2 linked regions of the Beijerinckia sp. 28-YEA-48 genome follow. The protein of the gene in region 1 interacts with the protein of each later gene in a pairwise test. Links are inferred from orthologs where the notes say so. Each region holds a gene or a part of one and is shown on either strand. Other genes may lie near its edges. The genes, in order: BLW50_RS21665 and BLW50_RS09770.

Region 1 (7,025 bases):
GGTGTCGCCATTCTGAAGGCCAGCGACGCGGAAGCGGCGGCCAAGGAACTCGGCGGCCCGCTTTGGGTCGTCAAATCGCAGATCCACGCGGGTGGCCGCGGCAAGGGCAAGTTCAAGGAAGCCGCTGCCGGCGACAAGGGCGGCGTGCGTCTCGCCAAGTCGATCGACGAGGTGAAGACCTTCGCCCAGCAGATGCTCGGCAACACGCTCGTCACCGTGCAGACCGGCCCGGCCGGCAAGCAGGTCAACCGGCTCTATATCGAAGACGGTTCCGACATCGAGAAGGAATTCTACCTCTCAGCGCTCGTCGATCGCACGACCAGCCGTATCTCCTTCGTCGTGTCGACCGAAGGGGGCATGGACATCGAGACCGTCGCGCATGACACCCCGGAGAAGATCGTTTCCTTCTCTGTCGATCCGGTCACCGGCATCATGGCGCATCATGGCCGCACCGTCGCTGAAGCGCTCGGCCTTGAAGGCGATCTCGCCAAGCAGGCGGGCAAGATTGTCACGCAGCTCTATACGGCGTTCGTCGCCAAGGACATGGAGATGCTTGAGATCAACCCGCTGATCATCACCAAGCAGGGTCAGCTCAAGGCGCTCGACGCGAAGATCTCCTTCGACAGCAACGCACTCTACAAACATCCCGAGATCGTCGCCCTGCGCGACGAGACCGAAGAAGATGCCAAGGAGATCGAAGCCTCTAAGCACGATCTCGCTTACATCGCGCTCGACGGTAACATCGGCTGCATGGTCAACGGCGCCGGCCTCGCCATGGCGACGCTCGACATCATCAAGCTCTACGGCATGGAGCCGGCCAACTTCCTCGACGTCGGCGGTGGCGCCAGCGAAGAGAAGGTGACGGCGGCGTTCCAGATCATCACCGCCGACCCGAACGTGAAGGGCATCCTGGTCAACATCTTCGGCGGCATCATGAAGTGCGACGTGATCGCCCGTGGTGTGCTGGCAGCGGTGAAGACCGTCGGCCTGCAAGTGCCGCTGGTGGTTCGCCTCGAAGGCACGAATGTGGAGGAGGGCAAGCGCATCATTCGTGAGAGCGGCCTGAACGTCATCCCTGCCGACGATCTCGACGATGCGGCGCAGAAAATCGTGAACGCCGTCAAGGCCGCCGCGTAAGGAGCCCCGATGTCCATTCTGATCAATAAGAATACCCGAGTCATCACCCAGGGCTTCACTGGCAAGAACGGCACGTTCCATTCGGAACAGGCGTTGGCCTATGGCACGAAGGTTGTCGGCGGTGTTTCGCCGGGCAAAGGTGGCTCACGCCATCTCAACCTGCCGGTGTTCAACACCGTGGCCGAAGCGCGCCAGGAAACCGGCGCCGACGCGACCGTGGTCTATGTGCCGCCGCCAGGCGCGGCCGACGCTATCTGTGAAGCGATTGATGCGGAAATCCCGCTGATCGTTTGCATCACCGAAGGCGTGCCGGTGCTCGACATGATGCGCGTTAAGCGCTCGCTGGCGGGTTCCAAGTCGCGGCTGATCGGTCCGAACTGCCCGGGCATCGTCACCGCCGGTGAATCGAAGATCGGCATCATGCCGGCCAATATCTTCAAGCCGGGTTCGGTCGGCATTGTCTCGCGCTCGGGCACGCTGACCTATGAAGCAGTGTTCCAGACCACCCAGGAAGGCCTCGGCCAGACGACGGCGGTGGGCATCGGCGGTGACCCGATCAAGGGCACCGAGTTCATCGACATGTTGGAAATGTTCCTGGCCGACGAGGCCACGAAGTCCATCGTCATGATCGGCGAAATCGGCGGTTCGGCGGAAGAAGACGCGGCGCAGTTCCTTAAGGACGAAGCCAAGCGTGGTCGCAAGAAGCCGATGGTTGGCTTCATTGCTGGGCGCACGGCTCCTCCGGGACGGCGCATGGGTCATGCTGGCGCCATTATTTCGGGCGGTAAAGGTGGGGCGGAAGACAAGATCGCTGCGATGGAATCAGCGGGTGTCAAAGTCTCGCCGTCGCCCGCCAGGCTTGGCCACACGCTGGCCGAGCTGCTGAAGGGTTGAGTTTCAGGCCGGGCGTAAGCCCGGCCCTTTCGGTTGCCATAAACGGCGTAAAACGCTGCGAGGAAAACGACCATGTCACGTCAGGATTCAAACGCTGCGCTGAGCAGGACATCGTTTCTTGATGGCGCCAACGCGAGCTATATCGAGAGCCTCTACGACAAATATCGCAAGGATCCGTCGAGCGTCGACGGCGAGTGGCGGGACTTCTTCGCCAGCCTAGGCGATGATGCCGAAGATATCGCCGAGAACGCCCGCGGTGCCTCGTGGAAGCAGCCGAACTGGCCGATCCCCGCCAATGGCGAATTGGTCTCGGCGCTCGACGGCAATTGGGCACAGGTCGAAAAGGCCATCGGCGAAAAGATCGTCGCCAAGGCTGCCAAGCAGGGCGCGCCGGCCAGCGATGCCGATGTGCATCGGGCGACGCGCGACAGCGTCCGGGCCCTGATGATGATCCGCGCCTATCGCATGCGCGGCCATCTGCACGCCAATCTCGATCCGCTTGGCCTCGCCGCGGTGAAGGATCTCGAAGAGCTGCATCCGTCGAACTACGGCTTCGCCGAGACCGACTGGGACCGGCCGATCTTCCTCGACAATGTGCTGGGTCTGGAGTTCGCCACCATCCGCGAGATGCTGGCGATCCTGAAGCGCACCTATTGCGGCACGATCGGCTTCGAGTTCATGCATATCTCCGATCCGGCCGAGAAGGCCTGGATTCAAGAGCGCATCGAAGGGCCGGATAAAGAAATCACCTTCACCAGCGAAGGCAAGCGCGCCATCCTGCAGAAGCTGATCGAGGCCGAAGGCTTCGAGAAGTTCTGCGATCTGCGCTTCCGTGGCACCAAGCGTTTCGGCCTCGATGGCGGCGAAGCGATGGTTCCCGCGCTCGAACAGATCATCAAGCGCGGTGGTGCGCTTGGCCTGCGCGACATCGTGCTCGGCATGCCGCATCGTGGCCGCCTCAACGTGCTCGCCAATGTGATGCACAAGCCGACCCGCGCCATTTTCCACGAGTTCAAGGGCGGTTCGTTCACGCCTGACGAAGTGGAAGGCTCGGGCGACGTCAAATATCACCTGGGTGCTTCGTCGGACCGTGAGTTCGACAACAACAAGGTGCATCTGTCGCTCACCGCCAACCCGTCGCATCTCGAGATCGTCGATCCGGTCGTGCTCGGCAAGGTGCGCGCCAAGCAGGATCAGCTCGGCGACTTGACCGAGCGCAGCACGGTGCTGCCGCTGCTCATCCATGGCGACGCGGCTTTCGCCGGCCAAGGCGTCGTCGCGGAATGTTTCGGTCTGTCGGGCGTGAAGGGTCATCGCACCGGCGGTTCGATCCATTTCATCGTCAACAACCAGATCGGCTTCACCACCTATCCGCGCTATTCGCGCTCCTCGCCCTATCCTTCCGATGTGGCGAAGATGATCGAAGCTCCGATCTTCCACATCAACGGCGACGATCCGGAAGCGGTGGTGTTCGCCGCCAAGGTGGCGATCGAGTTCCGGCAGAAGTTCCACAAGCCGGTCGTCCTCGACATGTTCTGCTACCGTCGCTTCGGCCACAACGAAGGCGACGAGCCGGGCTTCACCCAGCCACTGATGTATCGCAACATCCGCAATCATCAGCCGATCCAGGAACTCTATGCAGATCGCCTGATCGGCGAGGGTGTGATCAGCCGCGAGGAAGTCGACACCGCGGTGGCTGACTGGCGTGGCAAGCTCGATATCGAGTTCGATGCGGGCCAATCCTACAAGCCGAACAAGGCGGACTGGCTGGATGGTCGCTGGGCCGGCCTGAAGGCTGGCGAAGGCATCACCGACGATCCGCGCCGCGGCGAAACCGGCGTCGAGTTGTCGAAGCTGCAAGCCATCGGCAATGCCATCACGACGATCCCGGAAGGGTTCAACGTCCACAAGACGATCCAGCGGTTCATCGAGAACCGCCGTAAGATGATCGACACCGGCACCGATATCGATTGGGCGATGGGCGAGGCGCTTGCCTTCGGCTCGCTGCTCGACGAAGGCCATCCGGTGCGCCTCTCCGGCCAGGACAGCGAGCGCGGCACGTTCTCGCAGCGTCATTCGGTTCTCATCGATCAAGAGAACGAAGAACGCCTGGTTCTGCTCAACCGCATCCGCGACGGCCAGTCTCGCTACGAGGTGATCAATTCGATCCTCTCGGAAGAGGCGGTGCTGGGCTTCGAATATGGCTACTCCCTGGCCGAGCCGAATTGCTTGACCATGTGGGAAGCGCAGTTCGGCGATTTCGCCAACGGCGCGCAGGTCGTGTTCGATCAGTTCGTCTCATCGGGCGAGCGCAAGTGGCTGCGTCTGTCGGGTCTCGTCTGCCTGCTGCCGCATGGCTATGAAGGCCAGGGCCCGGAACACTCCTCGGCCCGTCTCGAGCGCTTCCTGCAGATGTGCGCGGAAGACAATATGCAGGTGGCGAATTGCTCGACGCCGGCGAACTACTTCCACATCCTGCGTCGCCAGCTGAAGCGCGATATCCGCAAGCCGCTGATCCTGATGACGCCGAAGTCGCTGCTGCGCCACAAGCGCGCGGTGTCGACCTTGGCTGATCTTTCGACCGGTTCGTCGTTCCATCGTCTCCTGTGGGACGATGCCGAGCGCTCGAAGGCGGGCGACAAGATCAAGCTGGTCAAGGACGAGAAGATCCGTCGCGTCGTGTTGTGCACCGGCAAGGTCTATTACGACCTCTATGAGGATCGTGAGCAGCGCGGCGTCGATGACGTCTATCTCCTACGTACCGAACAGCTCTATCCGTTCCCGCTCAAGGCGCTGGTGAACGAGCTGTCGCGCTTCCCGAAAGCGGAAGTCGTCTGGTGCCAGGAAGAGCCCAAGAACATGGGCGCCTGGGCCTTCGTCGAACCCTATCTGGAATGGGTTCTGTCGCAGGCCGGTGGCGTCTCCAAGCGCCCGCGCTATGTCGGACGTCCGGCATCGGCGGCGACGGCGACGGGTCTGATGTCGAAGCATCTGGCGCAGCTCAAGTCCTTCCTCGATGAGGCGTTCGCGGAATAACACCGCGCCCGTCTCCACTGATTGATCACCTTGAAAGGCCGCCCGTGGGCGGGAAGACACCGATGACAACAGAAATCCGCGTTCCTACTCTTGGCGAATCCGTTTCAGAAGCGACCATCGGCAAGTGGTTCAAGAAAGCCGGTGATGTGGTGAAGGCCGACGAGCCGTTGCTTGAGCTGGAGACGGACAAGGTCACCCTCGAGGTGAACGCGCCGGCCGCCGGCGTGCTGGCTGAGATCACCGCCAAGGACGGCGAGACCGTGGCGCCGGGCGCGTTGCTCGGCCAGATCACGGCTGGTGGACAGGGCGCCGCTGCGGCTCCTGCCGCCAAACCCGCCGCCGCCAAGGCGGAAGCGCCGAAAGTCGAAGCCAAGGCCGATGGCAAGATGCCGCCGTCACCCGCTGCCGCGAAGGTTGCCGCCGACAAGGGCGTCGATGTCGATGCGGTTCAGGGTTCGGGCAAGCGCGGCCAGGTGTTGAAGGGTGATGTGCTTGACGCCGCCAGCGCGCCGAAGCCTGCGGCGGCTCCCGCGCCGATCGCCGTGCGCGCGCCCTCGCCCGCCGACGATGCCTCGCGCGAAGAGCGCGTGCGCATGACCAAGCTGCGCCAGACCATCGCGCGCCGCCTGAAGGAAGCGCAGAACACCGCCGCCATGCTGACGACGTTCAACGAAGTCGATATGACGGAAATCATGGCGCTGCGCGCCAAGTACAAGGATATCTTCGAGAAGAAGAACGGCGCCAAGCTCGGCTTCATGGGCTTCTTCGTGAAGGCCTGCGTGCAGGCGTTGCGCGACGTTCCGGCAGTCAACGCCGAAATCGACGGCACCGATCTCGTCTACAAGAATTACTATCACATCGGCATCGCGGTCGGCACCGAAAAGGGCCTGGTCGTGCCGGTGGTGCGCGACGCCGATCACCTGAGCATTTCCGGCGTTGAAAAGGCGATCTCCGATTTCGGCAAGCGCGCTCGCGACGGCCAGCTCAAGATCGACGAAATGCAGGGCGGTACGTTCACCATCACCAACGGCGGCATCTACGGTTCGCTGATGTCGACGCCGATCCTCAATGCGCCGCAGTCGGGCATTCTTGGCATGCACAAGATCCAGGAACGTCCGATGGTGGTTGGCGGCAAGATCGAAATCCGCCCGATGATGTATCTGGCGCTGAGCTACGATCACCGCGTCGTTGACGGCAAGGAAGCGGTGACGTTCCTGGTGCGCGTCAAGGAAGCGCTGGAGGATCCGGCCCGGCTCGTGCTCGACCTTTAATCTTGTCGGCGATCGATCGTTGTTCTTTTAAAATGCGGTGAGTGATGTCCTACGATCTTGTTGTTATCGGCACCGGCCCTGGCGGCTATGTTTGCGCCATCCGTGCGGCGCAGCTCGGCTTGAAGGTCGCCGTGGTGGAAAAGCGCAAGACCCTGGGCGGCACTTGCCTGAACATTGGCTGCATCCCGTCGAAGGCGATCCTGCACGCTTCGGAAATGTTCGAGCAGGCGACCCATGACTTCCCGGCTCTCGGTGTTGTCGTCGGCAAGCCGAAGCTCGATATGGCCGCCTTCATGAAGCATAAGGACGACACCGTGGCGGGCAACGTCAACGGCGTCGCCTTCCTGATGAAGAAGAACAAGATCGATACCGTCTTCGGCACAGGCACGATCGCCGCTGCCGGCAAGGTCACTGTGACCGGCGAGGACGGCAAGACGCAGGCGCTCGAAACCAAGAACATCGTCATCGCCACCGGTTCCGACGTGGCGACGCCTCCCGGCGTTGCGGTCGACTTCGACGAGAAGACCATCGTCAGTTCCACGGGCGCGCTGTCGCTGGCCAAAGTGCCAGGCAAGATGGTGATCGTCGGCGCCGGCGTGATCGGCCTCGAGCTTGGGTCCGTCTGGAAGCGTTTGGGTGCGGAAGTGACGGTGATCGAATTCCTCGATCGCATCTTGCCGGGCATGG
Region 2 (6,496 bases), 2.5 Mb from region 1 along the record:
CATCACTCCGGCCGTTTTCGTCTCACATCTTCAAAAACACAGAGAAAGTTGCCATGAGCGAGGGAAGTCTCGAAGCGCCGACCCGACACCCAATCGACTGGCAAAATCCCGAGTTCTATGACGAAGCGAAGCTCGACGCCGAACTGCGGCGCGTCTTCGACATCTGTCACGGCTGCCGGCGCTGCTTCAATCTTTGTGATTCTTTCCCACGCCTGTTCGATCTGGTCGATGCGGCTCCCTCGGAAGAGCTGGACACCGTCGCCAGCAGCGATTTCAAATCGGTCGTCGATGCCTGCACGCTCTGCGACATGTGCTTCATGTCGAAGTGCCCCTATGTGCCGCCGCACTCTTTCGATCTCGATTTCCCGCATCTGATGCTGCGCTATCGCGCCGTCGAAGCCAAGAAGGGCAACGCCTCCTTCATCGACAAGCAGCTCGCTGAGACCGATCGCAACGGCAAGCTCATCGGCATCGTGGCGCCGATCGCCAATGCCGTGACCGCGACCAACAGCAAGTTCTCGCGCGCCGTTCTGGAGAAGGTCACCGGCATCGACGCCCGCGCCGAACTGCCGACCTATACCACCTCGCCGCTGACCAGCCAGGCGCGTGCGACGACGCCCGAAATCAACCGCGAAGCGCCGGGCTTTGGCCGCAAGGCCGTGCTCTACGCCACCTGCTTCAACAATTACAACGACCCTTCAGTCGGCCTTGCCGCGCGTGGCGTGCTGGCGCGCAACGGTGTCGAGACCGAAGTGGTGCATCCCCATTGCTGCGGCATGCCGATGCTCGAACAGGGCCACATCGCCGAAGTGGCGAAGGCGGCTGAGATCGTCGCTAAAGCCCTGAATGAGTGGATCGACAAGGGCTATGACGTGATCGCGCTGGTGCCCTCCTGCGCGCTGATGCTGAAATTCGAATGGCCCCTGATCCTGCCCGACAACGCAGCGGTGAAGAAGCTTTCGCAAGCGACCTTCGATCTCAGCGAATATGTCGTCGACATCGCTAAGAAGAACGGCATGGCGCCCGGTATGGAGCCGATCGCTGGTGGCGTGTCGCTGCACATCTCCTGCCATTCGCGCGCCCAGAACATGGGCCAGAAGGCCAATGAGATGCTGAAACTGCTGCCGCAGGCCGACGTTCAGGTGATCGAGCGCTGCTCGGGCCATGGCGGCGCCTGGGGCTTCAAGAAGGGTAATTTCGACACCGCGAAAAAGGTCGGCCGGCCGGTGGCGCGCACGACGCGCGACGGCGGCAAGGCGTTCGTGACCTCGGAATGCCCGCTGGCTGGCGTGCACATCACCCAGGGCATCGATGCGCTGGGCACCGACAAGCCAAAGCCGCAACTGGTGAAACATCCGATCCAGCTGCTCGCCCGCAGCTATGGACTCGATTTCTGAAGCCAAGCGGGTACAACCCGCTTGGTTTTTAATTCCTCGCATTTTCTCCGCGCGAGCCGGTATCCACCTCGCTTGAAAATGCTACCTATTAAACGGAAACGAGCAGAGCCATGGCCGCCAAACACCAGATCACCGCCGCCGATATCGTGCCCTGGGCTGACTATGCCAAGGGCCGGATAGAAACCCGCAAGCGCATCACGCAGACCAAGCGCAATCGCCGTGTCGACGTCGGCCCCAACATCACCTTCTATTTCGAAAATTTCGAGACCATGTGGCTGCAGGTGCAGGAGATGCTGCACATCGAACGCGGCGGCGAGGAACAGCTCAAGGACGAACTGGCGGCCTATAACCCGCTGATCCCGCAAGGCCAGGAACTGGTCGCGACGTTCATGATCGAGATCGACGAACCGGAGCGGCGCAAGCGCATCCTCGGCCGCCTCGGCGGCATCGAGGAAACCGCCTTCGTGATGATCAACGGCGAAAAGATCACCGGCAAGCCGGAGGAAGACCAGGACCGTACCACCGAAGCCGGCAAGGCCTCGTCGGTGCAGTTTGTCCACTTCCCGTTCAGCGCGGCGCAGATCGAGGCGTTCAAGAAGCCCGGCGCGCAGGTGATCCTCGGCCTCGGCCACGAGAACTACAACCATATGGCGGTGCTGACCGAAGTAACCCGCGCCGAATTGGCCAAGGATTTCGACTAAGCGCTCTCTCTGTCATCCCCGGCGCCGACGGCGCGCCGGGAATGACATCAGGGATCAGCGACAACCTGCCCCAGGGCTTGAGCCCTCAGGACTTGGCCAGGACTTGCATCCCCGCCCAAGTCTGCGCATGACAGCGCCATGTTGCAGATCAACGATCTCACCTACCGTCTCGGGCCGCGGCTTTTGTTCGACGGCGCCAGCGCGTTCCTGCCGGAACGGGCGCGGATCGGCTTTGTCGGCCGCAATGGCGCCGGCAAGACGACGCTGTTCCGGCTGATCGCCGACGAGATCGCCCCCGAAAGCGGCACGATCAGCCTGCCCAGCCGGGCGCGCCTCGGCCGTGTCGAGCAGGAAGCCCCCGGCGGCCCGCAAAGCCTGATCTCCTTCGTGCTCGATGCCGACAAGGAGCGCGCCGCGCTGCTCGTGGAAGCCGAGACCGCCACCGACGCCCATCGCATCGCCGACATCCACACGCGGCTCGTCGATATCGAGGCCCATGCGGCCCCGGCGCGGGCGGCGGAAATCCTCTCCGGCCTCGGCTTCGACCACGACGCGCAGCAGCGGCCGCTGTCGGAATTTTCCGGCGGCTGGCGCATGCGCGTGGCCTTGGCGGCCGTCCTGTTCTCGCGGCCCGACCTGTTGCTGCTCGATGAGCCGACAAACTATCTCGATCTCGAAGGCACGCTCTGGCTGGTCGATTATCTCGGCCGCTATCCAGCGACCATCATCGTCATCAGCCATGATCGCGACCTGCTCGATGCGGTGGCCGATCACATTCTGCATCTCGAGCGCGCCAAGCTCACGATCTGGCGTGGCAATTACAGCAGCTTCGAGCGGCAGCGCCGCGAACAGATGGCGATCCAGGCCAAGCACATCAAGAAGCAGGACGACAAGCGCAAACATCTGCAATCCTTCGTCGACCGCTTCCGCGCCAAGGCCACCAAGGCGCGACAGGCCCAATCGCGCCTGAAGATGCTGGAAAAGATGGAGCCGATGTCGGCCATCGTCGATGACGACGTGCTGCCCTTCAACTTTCCCTCGCCGGAAAAGCCGCTGTCGCCGCCTATCGTCGCCATGGACAATGTCAGCGCCGGCTATGACGAACGCGTCGTGCTGTCGCGCCTGAGCCTGTCGATCTCCAACGACGATCGCATTGGCCTGCTCGGCGCCAACGGCAACGGCAAATCGACCTTCGCCAAACTGGTGGCCGGACGGCTCGACGCGATGAAGGGCGAGATCAGGCGGTCTTCACGGCTCGATGTTGGTTTCTTCGCCCAACATCAGATCGACGATCTCGATTCCACCGGCACGCCCTACTCCCACCTCGCCCAGCTGATGCCCGGCGCGACGCAGGCCCAGATCCGGGCGCGCTGCGCCCGTGCCGGCTTCTCCGGCGGCAAGGCCGATACGCGCATCACCGAACTTTCGGGTGGCGAGAAGGCGCGTCTCCTGATGGCGCTCGCCACCTTCGGTGGTCCGCATCTGATCATCATGGACGAGCCGACCAACCATCTCGACATCGACAGCCGCGCGGCGCTGATCGAAGCGATCAACGAATACGAGGGTACGATCATTCTCGTCTCGCATGATCGTTATCTGCTCGAAGCCTGCGCCGACCGGCTGTGGCTGGTCGACGGCGGCACCGTCAGGCCCTTCGACGGCGATATGGACGACTATGTCCGCTATGTCCTTGGCAAGGCCGGTGCGGAAACGTCGAGCCGCGAGACACCTAAGTCGGATACGCTGGCGGAAAAGCGCGAAGCGCCGCTCAGCCGCAAGGATGCGTCGCAATTGCGCAAGCGCATCGATGCGGCCGAGCAGAAGATGCGCAAGTTCGAGGATTTGTTGCAGCGGATCGATGCCCTGCTGGCCCATCCGGAAACCTTTGCCCGCGACCCGGCCAAGGCCGGCGAGCTGGCACGCCAGCGCAGCGAACTCGAAGGCGCGCTCATGGGCGCTGAAGAGGAATGGCTTGTCCTGTCGGGTGAACTTGAATCAGCGCAGGGCTGACGATTGCTTCAAGCCCCAGCGCGCGCTGGGCGCATGACAAAGGCCAGCACGACCGCCATCATCGCGACGGCGATGGCCGCGATCACCCATTCGGTTGTGACATAGCCGACGGCGCCGATGAGATGGGCGATCGGCCAAGGCGTCGCGTAAAGGCCGAAATAGAAGAATGAAATATTGACCGCCTGCGGGCCTGAACGGTCCTGCGGCTCGAGTCCTTCGACCACCCAGGCGGCAACGACCGGCAGCATGATGCTGTTGCCGATGCCATAAGCCAGCGCACCTGCGATCATGACCAGCGGTCCACTCGCCAGCGCTATCAAGGCGAAGCCCAACGCGTAAGTGCCGAGGCTCGCCGCCACCAGGATCGGCAGCGCCACAGCCGCCAGCACGCGCATGGCGGCGAAACGCATCGCCACGAGCGAGATGGATGACGGCACGAAGAAAGCCGCCAGCGCGATCGTCCGCTCATGCAGATCGGCGGCCAGATAGCTGGTCGAATAGCCATAGAGCAGGCCACCGATCATCACCGTCGCATAAGGCAATAGAAGGCGTCGCTGCAGGCCAGCGCCAAGATTGAGACCGCCGGTGTTGTTTGGCCGTTGCGCCATCCGCAGCGCATAGGTGAGCGCGATGGCCAGGGCCGAGGGCAGCGCCGCTTCCGCAAACAGGGACGCAAAGCCATAACGTTCCAACGTCCAGGCGCCGATCGGCGGCGCGATGGCGGCCAAGGGCACGACCGCCGAGAAGACCGTGATGAAATAGACAAAGCGTTTGCGGTTGATCCGGCTCTGCGAATAGACCATGGCGGCTGGCAGAAACAGGCCGACGCCGGCGCCCTGCACCAGGCGCGACAGCAGCGACAGCCAGAAGCTTTCGCGCGTGAAGGCGAAACTGCCCATGCCGATCATGGTCAGGAAGATCGCCACGCGTATGGTCGGCAACACGCCGATGCGCGCGCAGGCGGCGCTCGACAGAAGCGCGGCCAGGATCGCGGGGATCGCGAACAGGCTCAGCAGCAGACCCGCATCCGGCAGCGAATGGCCGGAGCGTTCGAAGACAATCGCCAAGAGCGACGAGTAATTGTTGGTGAAGGAGAAGAAGAAGCCAACGAGGCAGATCGCGATGAATTCTACACGGGCGCGCGCATCGATAAAGCCAGCCGCCACCGCGGCCTCGTCCTTTTGACCTCCCACTCTGCTTCGCTCCGCTTACGTCTGGAGTTCAGTTCCGATCGAATCAGAAACGAACTCTCGCTTTTCTGTTTTGACGCATTTTCTTCAGCGAACCGCCATCGCGATTCGCCGCAAATGCTTTCGTTAGGCCTTCTTATCCCAGCCGCCGGTATCGGTCTGCTGCCAATAGGAAATCGCCAGGCCTGCATCCTTCAGCCGCTTCCAATTGGCGCGCGCCGCCGTCAATTGCTCGTCGTCGTTACCGTCGAACAGGATCAGCACGCGCTCATACGTGCTGTCGGCACCGATCGCCGAAACATCGGCGCCGTCTACCATGAAGCGCGCCTGGGCGCCGTTGGGATTGCTGGCCTCGGTGGTGAGGAACACCGGCATCATCTCGACGTCGCCATCGCGCGCCGTGCCATGGGCGAGAAAGCTCGCGTCCGAATAAGTCCACAAAAGATCGTCGAGGGCGCCAATCCGCTCTTCGCTGCCCGTTTGCACCACGGCCCGCCAACCCCGCTGCAAGGTCTTTTCCAGCAATGCCGGCAAGACCCGCTCCAGCGGCTGGCGGGTGAGATGGTAGAACCAGACCTCGGTCATGGCGATGACTAGTCGTACGCGAGAACGATGAAGGTGCGATCCGTCTTCGTCCACATCGCAGCCAGATCCCCTGCCGCTCCGGCGTGCCGCTCGACCCTGCCGGAGATGGCGACATCGCCCCGCTCCTCGGAGGCGCGCAGATAGTCCGCCGCCTCGCTACTCATGCCGATGATGTTCTGCGTGGCGCGATTGCGGTTCCATTTCAGCCCGGCAATCGCGCCCGCCAGCTGAACGCGGAAGAAAGCGTCGCGGCCGGCCGGATTCGACGGCATCTGCAACTGCGCTTCGAAACGCACGAAGCGCGTCCCGTCGCAGGTCAACCGACCTTCCACCGGCGATGATGTGGAGAGCTCGCGGGTGTCGCCGCGCGTGCCGCGCGAGATCACCACCGAGCGGCCGAACTGCGGCGCCAGTTCCGGCACCGCATGCACGAACGCATCCTGAAATTCAGCACAGGTCAGCGCAGCGGCGGAAGCCGGCGCGACGGCGGCGAGGCTCGTTGTGAGACTTGCCGCCAACATCGCTAGACCAGCAAACTGCACTCTCATCGTCCCAGACATGATGTCATGCCTCGTAATGACTGGCGACGAGATGATTGAGCAGGCGCACGCCC

Evidence for each region.
Region 2: the proteins of BLW50_RS21665 (region 1) and BLW50_RS09770 interact in binary tests that used the Escherichia coli proteins (3 or more experiments, as listed by UniProt). The link is inferred for Beijerinckia sp. 28-YEA-48 from one-to-one orthologs.

Annotation. Positions count from the first base shown.
Region 1 is NZ_FNSI01000001.1:4,612,508-4,619,532, forward strand. What follows is about bases 1,749-5,267. They hold BLW50_RS21665 (2-oxoglutarate dehydrogenase E1 component), read left to right. Parts: upstream 1,749-2,103; coding sequence 2,104-5,067; downstream 5,068-5,267. Other genes in these bases: sucD (succinate--CoA ligase subunit alpha), read left to right, coding at 1,749-2,031; odhB (2-oxoglutarate dehydrogenase complex dihydrolipoyllysine-residue succinyltransferase), read left to right, coding at 5,130-5,267. Also shown: sucC (ADP-forming succinate--CoA ligase subunit beta), read left to right, coding at 1-1,137; more of sucD, read left to right, coding at 1,147-1,748; more of odhB, read left to right, coding at 5,268-6,338; lpdA (dihydrolipoyl dehydrogenase), read left to right, coding at 6,383-7,025. UniProt on the Escherichia coli protein: E1 component of the 2-oxoglutarate dehydrogenase (OGDH) complex which catalyzes the decarboxylation of 2-oxoglutarate, the first step in the conversion of 2-oxoglutarate to succinyl-CoA and CO(2).
Region 2 is NZ_FNSI01000001.1:2,066,816-2,073,311, forward strand. The notes cover bases 1,683-4,672. They hold BLW50_RS09770 (ABC-F family ATP-binding cassette domain-containing protein), read left to right. Parts: upstream 1,683-2,236; coding sequence 2,237-4,108; downstream 4,109-4,672. Other genes in these bases: BLW50_RS09765 (DUF3501 family protein), read left to right, coding at 1,683-2,098; BLW50_RS09775 (MFS transporter), read right to left, coding at 4,117-4,672. Outside these bases: BLW50_RS09760 (heterodisulfide reductase-related iron-sulfur binding cluster), read left to right, coding at 54-1,397; more of BLW50_RS09765, read left to right, coding at 1,508-1,682; more of BLW50_RS09775, read right to left, coding at 4,673-5,301; BLW50_RS09780 (DNA polymerase III subunit chi), read right to left, coding at 5,425-5,883; BLW50_RS09785 (hypothetical protein), read right to left, coding at 5,892-6,443; BLW50_RS09790 (leucyl aminopeptidase), read right to left, coding at 6,448-6,496. UniProt on the Escherichia coli protein: Genetic data indicate it may be involved in ribosome assembly or function.